2 regions of the Neisseria cinerea genome follow, and region 2 is predicted to be linked to the other one. Evidence: predicted binding sites of a transcription regulator. Region 2 holds the regulator's gene; the other holds the start of a gene.
What was found. The regulator FNR, encoded in region 2, switches genes on or off when oxygen is low (the NO sensors DNR and NnrR bind a similar motif). The targets are predictions, from matches to a motif close to TTGATNNNNATCAA.
Positions count from the first base shown of each region.

Region 1: ccoN (cytochrome-c oxidase, cbb3-type subunit I) is a predicted target of FNR. The motif match lies at 2,010-2,023, and genes of this name have one in related genera.

Region 1 is NZ_LS483369.1:1,204,163-1,207,595, forward strand. Features, by position in the region: gene ccoO (cytochrome-c oxidase, cbb3-type subunit II) at 1-288, opposite strand, end outside; gene ccoN (cytochrome-c oxidase, cbb3-type subunit I) at 315-1,748, opposite strand; gene DQM57_RS06265 (M61 family metallopeptidase) at 2,077-3,433, shown strand, end outside.
Region 2 is NZ_LS483369.1:78,954-82,386, reverse strand. Features, by position in the region: gene DQM57_RS00500 (CysB family HTH-type transcriptional regulator) at 150-1,100, shown strand; gene fnr (fumarate/nitrate reduction transcriptional regulator Fnr) at 1,225-1,959, opposite strand; gene hemN (oxygen-independent coproporphyrinogen III oxidase) at 2,094-3,433, shown strand, end outside.

The DNA of each region.
Region 1 (3,433 bases), 710 kb from region 2:
ATGGTCATAAACTGACTCTCCGGCAACGGAATAATGACCGTAACGTTCAGTTTCTGCACGGAACGGACGAATCATCTGGGAATGGCAGTTATAGCAACCTTCACGGACAAAAATATCCCGTCCTGCAACTTGCAAAGCATTGTAAGGTTTCACGCCCGGAACCGGCTGTGTTGTCGCCTTGGTAAAGGCCAAGGGGACAACCTCGATCAACAGACCGACACTGACTACAAGCAGCGTGAACACAATCAGAACACCGATTTTTTCTTCAGCTAATTGTTGTAATTTCATTTTGGTAGCCTATCTTTCTTAGTATTTTAGTGATGCTGTGTTTGGGAAACCGCAGGGATTTCAGCATCAACCGCTTTACCGCTGATGGCTGTGCGGTACACGTTGTACGCCATAATGCACATACCGCTCAGATATAATAAACCACCTGCAAAACGAATCATGTAATAAGGCATGGTACGTTTTACGGATTCGACAAACGAATAAGTCAAAGTACCATCATCGTTCAAAGAACCCCACATCAAACCCTGCATTACACCGGCAATCCACATAGCAGCGATATACAGTACCACACCGATGGTGGCAATCCAGAAATGTGCTTCTACCAGTTTGGTGCTGTGCATCTGTTCTTTACCGAAGAGGCGAGGAATCATGTAATAAACAGAACCGATAGTTACAAAACCTACCCAACCCAATGCACCTGCATGAACGTGCGCGACAGTCCAGTCCGTATAGTGGCTCAATGCATTGACCGTTTTAATCGACATCATCGGACCTTCAAAGGTAGACATACCGTAGAAGGACAAGGATACAATCAGGAATTTAAGAATTGGGTCTGTACGCAATTTGTCCCACGCGCCGGACAAGGTCATGATGCCGTTAATCATACCGCCCCAAGAGGGTGCAAACAGAATTAAAGACAGAACCATACCCAAAGATTGAGTCCAATCAGGCAGCGCAGTGTAGTGAAGATGGTGAGGACCTGCCCACATATAGGTGAAGATCAGCGCCCAAAAGTGAACGACAGACAAGCGGTAGGAATAAACGGGGCGACCTGCTTGTTTGGGGACGAAGTAGTACATCATACCCAAGAAGCCGGCAGTCAGGAAGAAGCCTACGGCGTTATGACCATACCACCATTGAACCATGGCATCGATTGCACCTGAATAAACAGGATACGATTTCATCAAACCGGCCGGGATGCTGATGTTATTGACGATATGCAAAAGCGCAACTGCCAAAATAAAGCCGCCATAGAACCAGTTGGCAACATAAATATGTTTAATCTTACGTTTGGCAATCGTACCGAAAAATACGATGGCGTAAGCCACCCAAACCAATGCAATCAGAATATCAATCGGCCATTCCAGTTCGGCATATTCTTTACCCTGAGTCCAACCCATAGGCAGGCTAATGACCGCAGCAACGATTACTGCCTGCCAACCCCAAAAGGTAAATGCAGGCAGCCAACCGCCGAAAAGACGGGTGTTACAGGTACGTTGGACAACGTAGTATGAAGTGCCGATTAAGCCGCAACCGCCAAATGCGAAAATAACTGCATTGGTATGCAGCGGACGCAGACGACCAAAGTGAAACCAAGGGCCGATGTCCGATAAATCAAGGGCGGGAGCAAACAATTGGGCAGCTACGATAACGCCGACCAACATGCCCACGATACCCCAAACTACAGTCATGATGGCGAACTGGCGCACCACTTTGTAGTTGTAAGTTTGTGTGTCCATGAGAGTCTCCATGAATTATGGGAATAAAAATTTTTTATCCTGCCGACCCTTGCAGCCTATTCAAGGTACAATTCGGGCAAGCGTAATTTTTTCTAAATTTAACATATCTACTTTATTACGCCAAGCAGAATTACATTTGAAAGATAAAGGGTGCCCACTCTTAAATATATTTTTATTCCATAGAAATCAAATTTTTATAATAAATTGTATTTTATTTTTCATTACTTGTTTTTCAAGCCCCCTTTTTTTTATAGCACTTTATTGATGTAGATTAAGCTGCATTCTAAAGTCATTTAGTCAATAATATTTAACAATACAAGCAATAGCTATGATTAATTATAAAATTGTTCCATCTCCTCTCGATCATGAATGGCACATCCTACTGACATTCACGAAACATGATGATTTTCCAATAGAAATAAGCCTCCCGAACTGGACTCCCGGCAGTTATCTGATTCGGGATTTTTCCCGCCACATTACATCTATCGATGCATCCTGCAACGGTGTGCCCGTCCGACTCGACCAAATTGCAAAAAACTGTTGGCATGCCGCCTCCTCACGCGGAGAGTGGCAAATCCGCTACACAGTGTATGCATTCGATTTGTCTGTTCGCGGTTCTTTCCTGTCGACGGAACGAGGTTTTTTTGACGGGGCATGCATGTTTTTAAGGGTTAAAGGGACTGAGATGCTGCAGCACCGGTTGGATTTGTCTGATATTCCGACAGGATGGCGTATCGCCACGACCCTAACCGAAACAGACCGATATATTTTTCAGACGGCATCCTATGCCGAATTGATTGACCGCCCTGTGGAAATGGGCTTGATTGAATTTTTAGATTTTGAAGCGGCAGGAATTCCGCATACGCTCGCCCTAAGCGGCATCTATCCCGACTTCGACCGCAACAGGCTGATTTCAGACCTCAAGAAAATCTGCGAAACTGAATTGGCAATGTTTTCCTCCCCTGCCCCATTTGAGAAATATTTGTTCCTGCTCCATGTCGGTGAACAAATATATGGCGGTCTGGAACATACCGACAGCACTGCCCTGCTTTCTGACCGGCACTGGCTGCCACCTGCAGGCATGGCTGATGCAAATGAAAACTATACCCAGCTGCTCGGTCTTTTTTCCCACGAATATTTCCATGCATGGAATGTCAAATCCATCAAACCTGCCGCATTCGTCCCTTATGACCTCGACAAAGAAAACTATACCGAACAACTATGGGCATTCGAAGGCATTACATCCTATTACGATGATTTATTTTTGATCCGCAGCCGCACTATCTCGCCCGAATCCTATTTAAACCTGCTGGCACAAGGTATTACGCGCGTACAACAAACCCACGGCCGTTTAAGGCAGACTTTGGCCGAATCAAGCTTTACCGCGTGGAACAAATTTTATAAACCGGATGAAAACAGTCCGAACGCCATCGTCAGCTATTACCAGAAAGGTGCACTGGTCGCATTGTGCCTTGACCTGATAATACGCAACCGGAGCAACGGCAGTCATTCTCTTGATACGGTAATGAACGAACTCTATCGGGAGTGGAGGGACACGCATTCGGGTATTCCGGAAAAACACTGGCAAATCCGTTGTCAGGAAATTACCGGCTTGGATTTGGAAGATTTTTTCCAAAAAGCGTTATACAGTACCGAAGATTTGCCGCTTGCCGAATGCCTGTCTA
Region 2 (3,433 bases):
ATTAGTTTAGGGTAATTTTTTCCATATATGGAAATTGTCGTTGCATAAAAACAACAAATATGGCGACAGAGCCCATATCATATACTTAAAAAAGTATGATAAATTAAAAACGATGTTCAGACCCTGTCACCGACGCATACCCACCCGCTATGAAATTACAGCAATTAAAATACGCTTTGGAAGTTTACCGGCACAACCTGAATGTTTCCGAAGCAGCCGAAGCCTTGTTTACCTCGCAACCCGGTATTTCCAAACAAATCAAATTATTAGAAGAAGAAATCGGCATTCAGATTTTTATCCGCAGCGGAAAGCGCGTGGTTTCCGTCTCTCAGCCGGGCAAAGCGGTTTTGGATATTGCCGAACGTATTTTGCGTGATGTACAGAACATTAAAAATATCGGCAGCGAGTTTACCGGACAGGACAGCGGTTCGCTGACGGTAGCCACAACACATACTCAGGCACGCTATGCCCTGCCCTTGATTGTTGCCGATTTTGTGAAACGCTATCCGAAAGTCAACCTGACCATCAAACAGGGGAGCCCTGCCGCCATCGCCCAAATGGTTACTTCGGGCGAATCTGATTTGGCAATTGTTACAGAGCGTATAGACGACCATCCCGAACTGGGAAAACTCCCCTGCTATGACTGGACTCATGCGGTTATCGTACCGAACGACCACCCCTTGCTCGAATGCAGAAACCCCCTCCGCATTGAAGATTTGGCAAGATTTCCACTAATTACTTATGAATTTGCGTTCAACACGGGCAGCAGCATTGCACGGGCATTCGCCAAAGCTCGTTTGGAACAACCCGATGTCGCATTGGCTGCGGCAGATACGGACGTATTAAAAACTTACGTCCGCTTGGGTTTGGGCGTGGGATTGATGGCAAAGATGGCCTACAACCCGGATACGGATAACGATTTGCAACTTGTGGATGCCGCACATTTGTTTGAACCTTCTCCAACATGGATTGCCTTACGCAACGATACTTATTTGCGCGGATATGCGTATGACTTTATCCAATCGTTTGCACCGCACCTGACCCGTGAAAAGGTGGACAAAATCCTGTACACACCCGTCAGCGAAGATTTCTCTATTTAGTGTTTTCCCTTCAGACGGCATTTTGTCTGTAAAACAAAGGCAGGATATTTGCTTTCCCATATCATCTGAAATTATGGGAAGAACAAATATCCTGCCTATATGCATTATCCCGGACGACAATGGCTCAAATAGCATGCGAGCAGCCGGACACCATCTTCTTCAACACTTGCAGATTGAGGATTTTGATGTGCTTGTGTTCGACGGAAATCAACCCTTCCTGATGAAATTTGGATAACGTGCGGCTGACGGTTTCAAGTTTCAGCCCGAGATAACTGCCGATTTCTTCACGAGACATGCGCAGGATGAAATCGTTAGCAGCAAAACCGCGGGAATAAAGGCGTTGGGAGAGGTTTAACAGAAAGGCGGCAATCCTCTCTTCTGCACGCATATTACCCAAAAGCAACATCACGCCCTGATCGCGCACAATTTCGCGGCTCATCATACGGAAAAAGTGGGTACGCAGGCTTGGGATATTCTGACCGAGCTCTTCGATATGGGTAAACGGTAACTCGCATACCTCACTGTCTTCCAAAGCGACCGCGTCGCAACTGTGCACATGGGAACAGATGCCGTCCATGCCGATGAGTTCGCCCGACATAAAAAAACCCGTTACCTGATCGCGTCCGTCCTGACTGGCGACGGTTGTCTTGAAGAAGCCTGCACGGATGGCAAAGAGCGAAGTAAAGGCTTCGCCGGCACGGAACAGGTATTCACCCTTTTTCAAACGGCGGCTTTGGCGGATAACGGCATCTAGTTGGGTAAACTCATTGGGCAGTAATCCGACAGGCAGACAGAGTTCCCGCAAAGAACAGGAAGAACACAGCGTTTTCATCTGATGTGTAGTATTATGCGAAGCCATACCGTACCTTTTCGTGCGTTTTGCCCCATCATGATTATGTGCTTATTGACACATATCAAGACAGGTTTATCATACTGCGGCATTCTACCAAACTATCCAAAATTTGACTAACATCATAAAATCGAACACGCACCATGAAAATTATACAAATACAGAACAATCACAATGCCAATAACCGTCCCGAGTTTGACCGCGAGCTGATTGCCAGCCTGCCGTCCAGCGGCCCGCGCTACACCTCCTACCCTACCGCAGACCGTTTCCATAACGGCTTCCGAGAAGGGGAGTACATCAAAGCTTTACATTTACGCAGCACGGGAATGTTAAATAAACCGCTCTCCCTTTACATTCACATCCCCTTTTGCAATACCATCTGCTACTACTGCGGCTGCAATAAAATCATTACCAAAGACAAGAGCCGCGCCGATGCCTATATCGAATACCTTGAAAAAGAAATGGAGCTGCTTGCCCCGCACTTAAACGGAAAACACCAGCTTGCCCAACTCCACTTCGGCGGCGGTACGCCAACCTTCTTAAGCGACGACCAAATCGAACGTGTTTTCCGCATGATCCGCAAGCATTTCGAGTTGATCCCCACCGGCGAATACTCCATCGAAATTGACCCGCGCAAAGTCAGCCGGGATACCGTCCTCATGCTCGGCAGACTCGGTTTCAACCGTATGAGTGTCGGTATTCAGGATTTCGACCCTAAAGTACAGGCGGCCGTCAACCGCATCCAAAGTTACGAAGAAACCAAAGAAGTCATCGATGCCGCCCGTGAAGCAGGGTTTAAATCCGTCAGTGTGGACTTGATTTACGGCCTGCCACACCAGACTTCCGAAAGCATTAAAACCACCATCGATACCGTTTTGTCGCTTGATCCCGACCGCCTCGCCCTTTATCACTATGCCCACCTGCCGCATGTTTTTAAACCGCAACGCCGCATCGATACCGCCGCCGTTCCCGGCAGCGAGGAAAAACTCGATATGCTGCAATACTGCGTCCAAACCCTGACCGAACGCGGCTATGTCTTCATCGGCATGGATCATTTTGCCAAACCGGACGACGAATTGTCTGTCGCACTCGAAGAAGGATTGCTGCAACGCAATTTCCAAGGTTATTCGACCTATGCGGATTGCGACCTGGTTGCTATCGGCGTGTCGTCCATCGGTAAAATCGGCAACACCTACTCTCAAAACGAACGAGACATCGATGCCTACTATGCCGCCATCGATGAAGGCAGACTGCCCATCATGCGCGGCTACCAGCTTAATCAGGACGATATCCTGCGCCGCAATATCATTCAGGATTTGATGTGCCGTTTCGCACTCGACTACCGTGTTTACGAAGACATATCCGGCACTCCGTTCGACCGTTACTTCAAAGACGAGCTCGCCGATCTGGAAAAACTTGCAGACTTGGGACTCGTCAGCCTGAACGACCAAGGACTGACCGTTACCCCGAAGGGACGCTTCCT